2 regions of the Bacillus sp. WC2503 genome follow, and region 1 is predicted to be linked to the other one. Evidence: a T-box and tRNA genes for the amino acid it is inferred to sense, from the RefSeq annotation. Region 1 holds a T-box; the other holds one or more tRNA genes.
The links. A T-box is a leader RNA that pairs with one kind of tRNA and senses whether it is charged. The one in region 1 lies ahead of ACUN26_RS18910 (valine--tRNA ligase), so its partner is inferred to be a tRNA-Val.
Positions count from the first base shown of each region.

Region 2: it has a tRNA-Val gene. The T-box ahead of ACUN26_RS18910 (valine--tRNA ligase) is inferred to sense a tRNA for this amino acid. The anticodon was not compared.

Region 1 covers NZ_JBQYMD010000001.1:3,682,675-3,689,925, reverse strand. The annotation lists gene ysxE (spore coat protein YsxE) at 1-837, shown strand, start outside; T-box leader at 1,014-1,245, shown strand; gene ACUN26_RS18910 (valine--tRNA ligase) at 1,284-3,929, shown strand; gene ACUN26_RS18905 (bifunctional folylpolyglutamate synthase/dihydrofolate synthase) at 4,022-5,323, shown strand; gene ACUN26_RS18900 (hypothetical protein) at 5,488-6,450, shown strand; gene ACUN26_RS18895 (Maf family protein) at 6,671-7,246, shown strand.
Region 2 covers NZ_JBQYMD010000001.1:4,790,097-4,797,347, reverse strand. The annotation lists gene glmM (phosphoglucosamine mutase) at 1-907, opposite strand, end outside; gene ACUN26_RS24845 (CdaR family protein) at 900-2,369, opposite strand; gene cdaA (diadenylate cyclase CdaA) at 2,362-3,183, opposite strand; gene rocF (arginase) at 3,432-4,325, opposite strand; gene ACUN26_RS24830 (glycerate kinase) at 4,535-5,680, opposite strand; tRNA gene ACUN26_RS24825 (tRNA-Ala) at 5,798-5,870, opposite strand; tRNA gene ACUN26_RS24820 (tRNA-Gly) at 5,881-5,952, opposite strand; tRNA gene ACUN26_RS24815 (tRNA-Lys) at 5,958-6,033, opposite strand; tRNA gene ACUN26_RS24810 (tRNA-Gln) at 6,039-6,113, opposite strand; tRNA gene ACUN26_RS24805 (tRNA-Tyr) at 6,179-6,262, opposite strand; tRNA gene ACUN26_RS24800 (tRNA-Val) at 6,279-6,354, opposite strand; tRNA gene ACUN26_RS24795 (tRNA-Glu) at 6,360-6,434, opposite strand; tRNA gene ACUN26_RS24790 (tRNA-Thr) at 6,457-6,529, opposite strand; tRNA gene ACUN26_RS24785 (tRNA-Asn) at 6,534-6,608, opposite strand; rRNA gene rrf (5S ribosomal RNA) at 6,618-6,733, opposite strand; rRNA gene ACUN26_RS24775 (23S ribosomal RNA) at 6,825-7,251, opposite strand, start outside.

The sequences.
Region 1 (7,251 bases):
AAAGGTTTTTCAAATTATGTACCTATATACCATGCGACGGATGGGAATTATATTTTAAGTGACGGGACTTATAATTATTATTTAATGCCTTGGTTAGAACGTGCGGAAGGAAACGGCGAGGATAATGATCAATACCATAAAATGTTTCAAACACTTGGAACGTTGCACCAAAAAACGGTGAAAGAAGAAACATATACAGAAGAAGATTTAGAAAAACATTACACAAGTATATCCGATCGTTGGGAAAATGATGGTGAGATGTTAGAAGAGTTTCTTGTAGAATCTGAAGCGAAGTGGTATATGTCTCCGTTTGAATTACAATATTGTACGTACTATCATCATGTAATGAGGGCGCGTGAATTTGCAACGAAGCAATTAAATGAGTGGAACGATGCGATGAAAGAAAAAGATAAAACACGCATTACTTTTGTGCATGGTAACGTGTCACTTAATCATTTTTTATTTGACTATGAACGGAATGGCTATTTTATTAGTTTAGAAAAATCGAAGTTTGCAACGCCTGTGCAAGATATTGTAGGGTTTTATTCGCGGTCTTTAAACACATATCCAATTGCGCGAAGTGATCGTTTTGAATGGTATCAAATGTACCAAAAAAACTTCCCGTTTACGAAAGAAGAGCAACTGCTTATGTATGCTTACATGACCTATCCATCGCAATTTATTCGGCAAATTGAGTCTTATAAAAAAAGAAGGCAGAGTCGCAATAAGGAAAATGAGATTCGCGGAGTAAAGAGCTTGCAACAATCACATTGGCTCGTTAGCAATGTAGAATATTTCCTGTCACAATTACAAGCTGCCCAGCAAGGGAACGGATAAAGTGAAACTTTAATCAGTGGCGGGGGTATTACCGCCCGTAAATAGAGGGGTAAAAAAGATAAGTGGAGGATGCTACTTATCTTTTTTATATTCGCCCGGAAAGTGATAGTCTTAAATTTATCTTGACGAATAAGGTTTCGTTTTTTACACTATTGTATATAATAATTAACAATCATATAAATGCCTTGAAGGGGAAGAGTATAACATGAAACGTCTTCAGAGAGGAGAATCATTAGCTGGGAGATTCTCTAGATAGTTATGTTAGAAGGTAGCCCTGGAGCATCTTTTCTGAACGGAATAGTTCTCATTAGGAAAAGACGGATTTGTCCGTTATCAAATTAAGAGTATAAGCAAATTCTGAATTTGTTTGTAAATAAAGGTGGTACCGCGATGTCCCTCGTCCTTTTTTGGATGAGGGGCATTTTTTATTTTAAGGAGGGAAAATAATGTCAAACACGGAAAAGAATTTACCAACTAAATATGATCATATGTCCGTTGAAGAAGGCCTTTATCAATGGTGGCTTGAAGGCAAATATTTCGAAGCAACAGGAGACGAGAAGAAACAACCGTATACAATTGTAATTCCACCTCCGAACGTAACTGGTAAGTTACACTTAGGTCATGCTTGGGATACAACTCTTCAAGATATTTTAACTCGTACGAAGCGTATGCAAGGATACGATGTATTATGGCTTCCAGGAATGGACCATGCGGGTATCGCAACACAAGCGAAAGTAGAAGGAAAACTTCGTGAAGAAGGTATTTCACGTTACGATCTTGGCCGTGAGAAATTCCTTGAAAAAGCTTGGGAGTGGAAAGAAGAGTACGCTTCTCACATTCGTCAACAATGGGGGAAAGTTGGTTTAGGACTAGACTATTCTCGTGAACGTTTCACATTAGACGAAGGTTTATCTGATGCAGTTAATAAAGTATTCGTTCAATTATACGAAAAAGGCTTAATTTACCGCGGTGAATATATTATCAACTGGGACCCAGCAACACGTACAGCTCTTTCTGATATCGAAGTAATTCATAAAGAGGTTCAAGGTGCATTCTACCATATGAACTATCCATTAACAGATGGTTCTGGTCACATTCGTCTTGCAACTACTCGTCCAGAAACGATGCTTGGTGATACAGCTGTAGCAGTTCATCCAGAAGACGATCGTTACAAACATTTAATCGGAAAAACAGTTACCCTTCCAATCGTAGGCCGTGAGATTCCGATTATTGCCGATGAGTACGTAGAAAAAGACTTTGGAACAGGCGTTGTAAAAATTACACCAGCTCATGACCCGAATGACTTTGAAGTAGGTAACCGTCATGACTTACCACGCATCTTAGTAATGAACGAAGATGGAACGATGAACGAAAAAGCTGGTAAGTATAACGGTATGGACCGTTTCGAATGCCGTAAAGCGTTAGTGAAAGACTTACAAGAAGCGGACGTATTAGTAGAAATTGAGCCTCATATGCATTCAGTAGGTCATAGTGAGCGTAGCGGTGCAGTTGTTGAGCCTTATTTATCAACACAATGGTTCGTAAAAATGGCTCCACTTGCAGAAAAAGCAGTAGCACTTCAACAAAAAGAAGAAGAAAAAGTAACGTTCGTACCAGAGCGTTTTGAAAACACATACTTACGCTGGATGGAAAACATTCATGACTGGTGTATTTCTCGTCAATTATGGTGGGGACACCGCATTCCAGCTTGGTATCATAAAGAAACTGGTGAAGTATACGTAGGTACTGAAGCGCCAGCGGATATTGAAAACTGGAATCAAGATAACGACGTACTTGATACATGGTTTAGCTCAGCGTTATGGCCGTTCTCAACACTTGGTTGGCCAAATGAAGAGGCAGTAGACTTTAAAAAGTTCTATTCAACAGATGCTTTAGTAACTGGTTATGACATCATCTTCTTCTGGGTATCTCGTATGATTTTCCAAGGTTTAGAGTTTACAGGAGAGCGTCCATTTAAAGATGTATTAATTCACGGTTTAGTTCGTGATGAACAGGGACGTAAAATGAGTAAATCTCTTGGTAACGGTATCGACCCGATGGATGTTATCGAGAAATACGGTGCAGATGCAATGCGTTACTTCTTATCAACAGGAAGTGCACCAGGCCAAGATTTACGTTTCAGCATGGAAAAAGTAGAATCTACTTGGAACTTCATTAATAAAATTTGGAACGCATCACGTTTCGTATTAATGAACATGGATGATATGAAGTATGAAGAAATCGATTTAACTGGTGAAAAATCAGTTGCAGATAAGTGGATTTTAACTCGCTTAAACGAAACGATCGAAAGTGTAACACGTAACATGGATAAATATGAGTTCGGTGAAGCTGGTCGTTCATTATACAACTTCATTTGGGATGATTTCTGTGACTGGTACATTGAGATGGCGAAACTTCCACTATACGGTGAAGATGAAGCAGCTAAGAAAACAACTCGTTCTATTTTAGCTTACGTATTAGACCAAACGATGCGTCTATTACACCCATTCATGCCGTTCGTAACAGAGAAGATTTGGCAACATTTACCGCATGAAGGCGAGTCTATTACAGTAGCGGCTTGGCCAACAGTTCGCGAAGATTTACAAGATAAAGAAGCGGCAGCAGAAATGCACCTTCTAGTTGATATCATTCGCTCTGTTCGTAACATCCGTGCAGAAGTAAATACGCCAATGAGCAAAAAAGTTCAAATGCAAATTAAAGCAAAAGATGAGGCTATCCTTGCTCAACTTACGAAAAACAGCTCTTACATTGAGCGTTTCTGTAACCCAAGTGAATTAACAATTCAAACGAATTTACAAGCGCCAGAAAAAGCGATGACTGCAATCGTATCAGGTGCAGAGTTATTCTTACCGTTAGCTGATCTTATCAACCTTGACGAAGAGAGAGCACGTCTTGAAAAAGAACTTGAGAAGTTCGATAAAGAGGTAGAACGTGTACAGAAGAAACTTTCAAACCAAGGCTTCGTAGCGAAAGCTCCTGCGGCAGTTATTGACGGAGAGCGTGCGAAAGAGCAAGATTACCTAGAAAAACGCGAAGCAGTTCGCCAACGTCTAGCAGATCTTGAGAAATAAAGTGTATTTTAGAGACTCACTATATTGGTGAGTCTCTTTTCTTTGCGTATAATAGAATGATGAAGGTTGTCTTTTGAAAGGGGAAAACATACGTGATACATACATACGAAGAAGCGATAGGGTGGATTCATAGTCGATTGAAGTTTGGTATTAAACCAGGATTAGAAAGAATGAGCTGGATGCTAGAAGAACTCGGAAATCCAGAGCGTCATATAAAATGTGTTCATCTTGCTGGTACAAATGGAAAAGGTTCAACTTTAACGTATATGCGCTACATGCTAGAAGGCGCAAAATATAAGGTTGGAACATTTACCTCTCCTTACATTGAAACATTTAATGAGCGTATTAGTGTGAACGGAACACCAATTGCAGATGAAGAGATTGCGGAACTTGTAAACATGGTAAAGCCAGTCGTTGAAAAACTAGACGAGACGGATTTAGGGGAAGCGACTGAGTTTGAGATTATTACTGTTATGGCAATTTGTTATTTCGGTAAAATCAATTTCTGTGATGTTGTTTTATTTGAAACAGGGCTTGGAGGGCGCTTTGACTCTACGAATGTGATTCATCCTATTCTCACAATTATTACAAATATCGGCCACGATCATATGCATATTTTAGGGGATACACTAGGAGAAATTGCGTATGAGAAGGCAGGAATTATTAAGTCGGGTGTTCCGGTTATTACAGGCGTGCAAGATGATGAAGCATTGCAGGTCATTCAAAAGGTTGCAAAGGAAAATCATGCAAACTTATATGAACTGGGCAAACATTTTACAGCGTTACATAAACAGTCTAACGAAGATGGGGAACGTTTTGATTTTGTTTGTCCTTTCGCATCTTTTGAAGATGTTCGAATGTCAATGAAAGGTGTTCACCAAGTAGGAAATGCCTCACTAGCACTTATGGCAATTATGTATTTAAAAACATATGTATCATTTTTAATTGAGGAAGAGGAAATAAGAGCTGGATTACATGAAGCGTATTGGATTGGCCGATTTGAAAAGCTGAAAAGTAATCCTGATATTATAATAGATGGTGCTCATAATCCAGAAGGTATTGAGAGTCTTGTAAAAACAGTAGAGGCACATTATAAAGATAAAAATATAATAGTTTTATTTACTGCGCTTGGTGATAAACAGTTGCATAACATGGTAGGTCAATTAGAAACAATTGCCGATGAAATTATTTTTACAACATTCGCCTTTGATCGTGCCATTTCCGCTGACAAACTTGCAGCGCATTCGCAAAAAAAATCAAAAATAGTCTTTGAAGATTGGAAAGAGGCAATTGATACAAAGGTTGAAATGATAGGGGGAAATGATGTCTTTATCATAACGGGTTCTCTATATTTCATTTCTGAAGTTAGAAAATATATTCGCGAGAAAAACTAGATAGCCTTTGCTATCTAGTTTTTTGTTCTACAAATGAAGTCAAATGCATACATATAAGATAATTATATAGGGTTATTTGGCGAATTCCTCTGACAAATATCTCGTTTTTTTGTGAAATGAATATGATATGATGCGGACAACGACAAGAGGTGAGGTGTGAGTGTATGGACAAGCAATCACGAACGATCTCAGTGAAAGTAAATGGAACAGAAGCGAAGTATGAAGAGAAGAAGAAAGATGAGTTTGAATGGATGGTAGTGGAAAGTGAAAGACCGAAAAACGTTGTTCCGTTTCAAAAAAAGAAATCAGCGCCCATGGAAAAATACAGAAAGAAGTGGAGTAATACATTAATTGTAATTGTTGCAACTGCAATTATAATTGGTACGGCGTTTGGAATGGGAATGCTGCAGTTACTTACAGGACAAGGGACAACAGGGGAAAGTACGGTAACGGCTTCGAAGCAGACTGGAAATGAAGAATCAAAGGTGGATGGAACGGCAGAACAAACACCAGTATCAAAAGAGGAAAAACAAAAAAAACAGACAGGAACGTCATTAGAGCCAATGAAATTATTTTTTGTTCAAGGTGGGCTTTATTCTTCCAAAGAAACGGGACAGGCCGCTCTTGAAGAATGGAAAGGTAACGGAGGGGTTGCTGCTTTGAAACCGAGCGGTGATAAGTATGCACTAATTGTTGGTATTGCTAGCGATGAACAGGCTATAAATCAATTAATGACGCAGTATAAAAATGATGGTGTCTCCGTTTTAAAAAAGAACTGGGATATTACGGATAAAGCGTTGCTTAAAGATGATAAAGAAATAGGAGCGTTCTTAACAAAAGTACAGCCATTATATACTCATTTAGCAAAATATGCTTCTAGCGTACAAGCTGGTGGGAAAAGTAATGCAAAAGATATAGAAGTAATTGAGAAAGAATGGAAATCAATTGAAAAAGTAGGGAAAAGTATGAAGCAGGAGGAGGTAAAAAAGCTGTATATGTATACGTCAATAGCTGTGCAAACAGTGAAGGACGGAAAGAGCGATAAAGAATCTTTGGCGAAATTAAATCAAGTTGTTATTGATGGTATACTTTCGTATGAAAAAATTGTTTCACAAAAAGTGAAATGATAAGATAATGAAATGATGAAGAAAGAAGTGTCTATACTTCTTTCTTTTCTTTTAAATTTAGAGCAAAGTACTTTCTCTATGGCTGGAATATAATCGTATGCAGTAAAGAAATATTATTTTGTTTAGAGAAAATAATATTTCTTTCATTTGTGGATAAACTATTCTTTTGATACGATTGATGTAAATTGTTCTGCTTCATGTGAGAAAGGAAGGAGAAAATATGAGAAAAATTATTTTAGCTTCAGGATCACCTCGGAGGAAGGAATTGCTGGAGTTAGCTAGCGTACCATTTGAAATCGTTGTAAGTGAAGTAGAAGAAACGATTGGTGCGTATTCATCACCTCCTGATATTGTTATGTCCCTTGCCTTGCAAAAAGCATCTGCGGTAGCAGAAAATAATAGTGATCACATTGTGTTAGGTGCAGACACAATCGTTACATATGAGTCGCGTATTCTTGGAAAGCCTTCTAATGAGGTTGAGGCGAAAGAAATGTTACAATTATTATCAGGAAAAACACATGAAGTATATACAGGTGTGGCAATTATATCGAAAGAAAAAACGGTCACTTTTTATGAGCGTACAGAAGTTACGTTTTGGGAATTAACAGAAGAGGAAATTGACGTATATGTTGCATCGAAAGAACCTCTTGATAAAGCAGGAAGTTATGGTATTCAAGGAAAAGGGTCTATTTTTGTTCAACATATTCAAGGAGATTACTACAGTGTAGTCGGCTTACCAATTGCACGTCTTGTCCGGGAATTAAAACAATTTGATATTGATGTAACCCATGCGTAAAATTG
Region 2 (7,251 bases), 1.1 Mb from region 1:
TGTCACTTGTAATATTGTTTGCTTCAAGTGCTTTGTAGAAACCTAAGTTACTCATAACAGTTGAAACAACTGTATTGTGCTTTAGTTGGCCAGTTTCTTTCATGTACTTCGCACAAATAAACATAATTTGATCGCCATCAACGATGTTTCCTTTTTCATCTACAGCGATTAAACGGTCACCATCACCATCAAAAGCAAGACCGATATCAGCACCTTTTTCTTTCACTAATTCTGCTAGGCCTTCAGGATGCGTAGAACCTACTCCAGCATTAATATTCATACCATTCGGTGAAGTTCCCATTGTTGAAATATCAGCTTCTAAATCCGCAAATAAGTACGGCGCTAAAGAAGACGTTGCACCATGTGCACAATCTAAAGCGATATGTAAACCAGAGAAATCTTCTTCTACAGTTTGTTTAATGTATTGTAAATATTTTTGTCCACCTTCAAAGTAATCGCTCACTTGTCCAAGGTTAGTACCTGTTGGACGTGGCAATTCATCAACTTCTTTGTCTAATAAAGCTTCGATTTCTGCTTCTTGCTCATCTGTTAATTTAAAACCGTCTGAACCGAAGAATTTAATTCCGTTATCTTGTACCGGATTATGAGATGCAGAAATCATCACACCCGCTTGTGCGCCTAACGCCTTTGTTAAATAAGCAACACCCGGTGTAGAAATAACACCAAGGCGCATTACTTCTGCTCCAGTTGATAATAGACCTGCTACTAAAGCTCCTTCTAACATATGACCAGATACACGTGTATCACGACCGATAATTACTTTTGGACGATCTGTATCTTTTGTTAATACATAACCACCAAAACGTCCAATTTTGAAAGCTAATTCAGGTGTTAATTCCTCATTCGCAACTCCACGTACTCCATCTGTACCAAAATATTTACCCATTATGATTCGCTCCTTTTTCTTGCTCTTTTTGATTATCTACCGTTGGTTCTTGACTAAGTTCTTTATCTTTATCTTTGTCTTTTTCTTTGTCCTGGTCTTTTTCTGGATTAGTTTCAGGATCTTTTGGTTTTTCAGTTTGATTATCTTGATTATTATTTGAATCTGGTTGTTCACCATTACCCTGTACTTCTTGATCTGGCTTTTCTTTCTTCACAATAGTAACTTTAGCACTTTTTTGTTTTGGCTCTATTGAAATATTACCAGGACCGCTCACTTGAATCGAAACATCCTTCGTCCCTGGCGATACATTTTGCAAATTAATTACCGCTGTTATTTGAGCAGCTGTTATTTTATCTACTATACTTGCTTCTCCTGAAATATCAACGCTTATCTTTCCATCCTGTGGCGAAAGTAGCTGAGCAGTGACATCTTTAGAAACTCCATTTTTTTGAATCGAGACACCTTCAATTGTTCTAGTTTTTGTTTGTTTTACTTTTTGTACCCCTACGGAAACCCTCACTTGATTTGGTTTAGAACTCGTTACACCCTTTGGCAATAAAACAGAGGTATCGAATGTTGTAGACTCAGTCAATTGACTAAGATCTACTTCGACCCCCTCTATCGATTGTATATTATCCAAAATATCTTTTGGACCCGCTATCGTTACTTCTCTCGGTTCAACGCTAATATTTGTAACGGCCAATCCTTCTGGTAAACTCCCCTTTTTCGTATACGTTACAGGAACAGTTTTTTCCGTATTATTGGCCGTAGCTTGCGTCGCCACATTCAACGTTACACTAATTTTAGATGGACTTGTTCTTACATTTAAACGTTTTCCTTCTTTATTGTATAATGTAACTTCAGCTGTTTTTGTAACAGTTTTATTAACACCTTTTAAATCAATATACGCCTTAGCAGATGAAATACTTTCGATTTCTTCTTTCGTCCCAACTACCTCAACAGTATCAGGTTTAATGTTTGATTTTTCGAGAGTAGCACCCGCTGGCATCTGATCCTCATTTGATAACTTTAAGTCTACATGAACATATTTTCTCGCTTTTTCATGAAGAGTAACTTTAATTGTTGATGGCTGAACTGTTCCCTTCACATCATCTGGAAGCCCGTTCGTTTTCAAAGAAACTTCATAAGTCCCTTTTGGACTATCTCGCAAATCAACCGTTATATCAAATTGTTTTTTTGCTTTTGCTGTAGCAACTGCTGCTTTTGGGCCTTCTAACTTCACCTTAACGCCCTCTGCCGGAATACCACTTACAATATATTTATCTTCATCATACTTAAGGTTAATAGCATGATTAGTTAATGTTTCTTTCGTATCATTTGCGAAAGGTAATATACCCGATGTCGTATTCTTTTCAGTTAAAGTTGCGGACATAAAAAGCATACACGCCAATAGTAATGAGATTCCTTTTAAAAACCAATGATTCTCCATTAACTTATCCATGACGCTTTCTCCTCCAATTCCATAAAGACGAAGAAGTCGTTTTTTCGTTCCCACTAAATTCTGCTAATAACATATCCTTCAGTTGTTCTGTCTTCAAATCACGATGCAACTTACCATTTTTCGTTAAAGAAATTTGGCCTGTTTCTTCAGATACAACTACTGTAATACTATCAGTGACTTCACTAACTCCCATTGCAGCACGATGCCTTGTTCCTAACTCTTTAGAAATAAAGGGGCTTTCTGATAATGGAAGATAACAAGCCGCTGCTTTAATTGTACTTCCTTGCATAATTACGGCTCCGTCGTGAAGAGGCGTATTTGGAATGAAAATATTAATGAGTAACTCCGATGATACATTTGCATTTAACGGAATACCCGTTTCCACATAATCACCCATTCCGGTCTCTTTTGACAACGTAATTAATGCACCAATTCTACGTTTTCCCATATATTCCGTTGCTTTTGCTATCGATGTTGCAACAATTTCAGGTTCATCATCCTCCTGAGTTCCAACACGCGAAAATAAACTTCCGCGTCCTAGCTGCTCAAGTGCTCTTCGCAATTCTGGCTGGAAGATAATAATAACGGCTAAAAATCCCCACGTTAATACTTGTTCCGTTAGCCAATAAAGCGTATGCAATTCAAGGAAAATACTAATCATCCGAACGACAATAATAACTGTAATCCCCTTTAAAAGTTGAACAGCTTTTGTCCCTCGGATTATAAGAATTAGCTTATATATAATAAACCATACAACGGCAATATCTAATACCGTACTAAGATATTTCAAAATGGTCGTATCTTCAAAAGGCATGCTAACCCTTCCTCCTACTTACGAGCAATTCTATCCATATATTGAAATATTGTTTTATGCTCTATCTGTATGTATTTCCAACAACTAGTTAATTATACCATACATGAAACAAACGACAATTACAAACAACCCCCTTTAAATCAAATTGGTAAGATGTCAAACAATCTTATCGTACAGTATAATATAAATCATTATTATACGTCTATTTTCAAATAAAAAAAGCAACTTCTCAGTTGCTTTTCTTACATTTATTTTAGTTTTTCACCGAATAAAGAACCCATTAAAGCAACCGCGGTTGTTGCCGTTCTATTTCTCTCATCTAAAATCGTATTTACTTCAACAAACTCAGCAGATGTAACAATATCAGCTTCCGCTAACATTTCCATCGCTAAATGACTTTCACGATACGATAGACCACCAATTACAGGCGTTCCAACTCCCGGTGCATCATGAGGATCAAGACCATCTAAATCTAATGATAGATGTACACCATCAGTATGAGATAAATAAGCAATTGTTTCTTCCATAACAGCCGTCATACCCATACGATCAATTTCATGCATTGAGAATACTTTAATACCTTCATTGCGAATAAAGTCTTTTTCTCCTTCATCCAATGCACGTGCACCGATAATTACAACGTTCTCTTTTTTCACCTTTGGATATGCCCCGTATAAGTCTACAAGCGTGGGATGTCCATAGCCTAAACTTGCTGCAAGTGACATTCCATGAATATTACCAGATGGTGAAGTTTCCTCCGTATTTAAATCTCCATGTGCATCATACCAAATAACACCTAAATTTTTATAATGTTTTGCCACACCAGCTAGTGTACCAATTGCGATACTATGGTCACCACCTAATACAAGTGGAAAACGACCTTCTTCTATAATATGATCCACCTTACTTGCCAATTCATTACATACAGTCGCAACTTGTGTAAGGTTTCTTAATTTTGTATTTTCATCAACTTCTTTTTCTCTCTCTATACATATATCTCCCATATCTTTAATGTTATATCCAATTTCTTCAATTCTTTCAATTACCCCTGCATAACGGATCGCGCTCGGGCCCATATCAACTCCACGACGCATCTGTCCTAAATCCATTGGAACTCCAATAACTGAGATTTCTTTTTTCATAGATAGTATCCCCCTTTTATGCCTTCACTAAATATTTTAAATCTTTTATATACTCTGACTCAACTCGACATTTTTCTGTATGGATATACAATTTATTCACTTATATTTATGTTGAAATCCAAATCTTAAGACCATTTTATGTATAAAGTTAACTTAATGAAACAACTGCTATCATTATTATTAGATAATAATAAAAAACACTTCTACATTTAGAAGTGTTTTTTCGATGCAATTTTCCATACTGCTGCAATATTTCTTGCTGTCATTTCAATATTCTCTTTTGCCATCTTATATGCCTCGTCTAGTGCCATTGGAAAAGGCGTAATACTAAATACTGCATCGATTCCCTTTTCGTAAACAACTGGATAATTTGGAGATACCGATCCTCCTATAGCAATCACAGGAATATGAAGACGTTTCGCTCGCCCCGCGACACCAACAGGAGCCTTTCCATATGCTGTTTGTTCATCTATTCTACCTTCACCAGTTATAATTAAATCCGCATCTTCTATATGCTTATCAAAATTTGTATGATCCAATACAATTTCAATACCCTTTCGTAAGCTCCCCTTTAACACTGCAATAACAGCTGCTCCCATACCTCCTGCCGCTCCTGCACCAGGTATTTCAGATACATCCAAAGATACATATCGTTTAAGAATAGTCGCATAATGCTTTAAATTCTCATCTAGCCTTTTCAGCATCTCTACATCCCCACCCTTTTGAGCACCAAACACGAAAGATGCCCCTCTCATTCCGACTAATGGATTATTTACATCACACGCCGCTTCTATCGTTATCTCCTTTAGGCGTGAATCCATTCGTGAAAAATCAATCGTGACAATCGAATGTAATGTTCCTCCAGATGGATCTATTGCTTCACCCTTTTCATCTATAAACCTTACTCCTAAAGCCGATAACATACCTGCTCCACCATCATTTGTAGCGCTTCCTCCAAGCCCCAAAATAATATGCTTAACTCCTTGGTCTAGCGCATGTAATATAAGCTCTCCTGTCCCTTTTGACGTTGTAATGAATGGATTTCGCTTTTCAACCGGTACGTGTTGTAGTCCAGATGCCGATGCCATTTCAATAAACGCTGTCTTTTTATCTGTAGAAATGCCATAAAAAGCTTGTACGCCTTCTCTAAGCGGTCCTGTCACATAAAGTGATACAACGCTTCCTCCTGTGGCATCAACAAGTGAATCAACAGTTCCTTCCCCACCATCTCCAATTGGTATTTTTACATACTCTGCTTTAGGAAAAATTGCTCCAAAACCTCTTTCAATAGCTTCACATACTTCTATAGCCTTTAGACTTTCTTTGTATGAATCAGATGCAATGACAACTTTCACAATTATCCCCCATCCTTTATTTTTACGTTTTCTTCATTTTAAACGACAAATATGAAAGTTGTCTTTTTAAACACAAAAAAAGCGTACATCATATGATGTACACTTTCTCTATTTATATGGAGCCTAGCGGGATCGAACCGCTGACCTCCTGCGTGCAAGGCAGGCGCTCTCCCAGCTGAGCTAAGGCCCCGTAGTAATAAAGCGGAAGACGGGATTCGAACCCGCGACCCCAACCTTGGCAAGGTTGTATTCTACCACTGAACTACTTCCGCGAAAATGGTGAGCCATGAAGGATTCGAACCTTCGACCCTCTGATTAAAAGTCAGATGCTCTACCAACTGAGCTAATGGCTCGTAAATGGCTGGGCTAGCTGGATTCGAACCAGCGCATGACGGAGTCAAAGTCCGTTGCCTTACCGCTTGGCTATAGCCCATTAATATTTACTAGTATGCTTATCTTCTCAAAAAAATAAACCCTCTCAGGTTATTTTAAAGAAAATGGTGGAGGGGGGCAGATTCGAACTGCCGAACCCGAAGGAGCGGATTTACAGTCCGCCGCGTTTAGCCACTTCGCTACCCCTCCGACATTTAAACATATATGGTGGAGGATGACGGGATCGAACCGCCGACCCCCTGCTTGTAAGGCAGGTGCTCTCCCAGCTGAGCTAATCCTCCAAAAGTGGTGACCCGTACGGGATTCGAACCCGTGTTACCGCCGTGAAAGGGCGGTGTCTTAACCACTTGACCAACGGGCCAAAAATTTAAAAACTTTTTCCAAGCTTCCAACCGGGGTTGAACCGGTGACCTCTTCCTTACCATGGAAGTACTCTACCAGCTGAGCTATGGAAGCATAATGGCTCCGCAGGTAGGAATCGAACCTACGACCGATCGGTTAACAGCCGATAGCTCTACCGCTGAGCTACTGCGGAATAATACAAGCCTGGCAACGTCCTACTCTCACAGGGACAAGGTCCCAACTACCATCGGCGCTAGAGAGCTTAACTTCCGTGTTCGGTATGGGAACGGGTGTGACCTCTCTGCCATCATTACCAGACTTTTATCATTATACACATTCTTTTCAGAATGTCAAAAGGAATTTTAAATATATATTCCTTCAAAACTAGATAACATTTGCTACATATTATATGGTTAAGTCCTCGATCTATTAGTATTCGTCAGCTCCACATGTCACCATGCTTCCACCTCGAACCTATCAACCTGATCATCTTTCAGGGATCTTACTAGCTTACGCTATGGGAAATCTCATCTTGAGGGGGGCTTCATGCTTAGATGCTTTCAGCACTTATCCCTTCCGCACATAGCTACCCAGCTATGCCCTTGGCAGAACAACTGGTACACCAGCGGTGCGTCCATCCCGGTCCTCTCGTACTAAGGACAGCTCCTCTCAAATTTCCTACGCCCACGACGGATAGGGACCGAACTGTCTCACGACGTTCTGAACCCAGCTCGCGTACCGCTTTAATGGGCGAACAGCCCAACCCTTGGGACCGACTACAGCCCCAGGATGCGATGAGCCGACATCGAGGTGCCAAACCTCCCCGTCGATGTGGA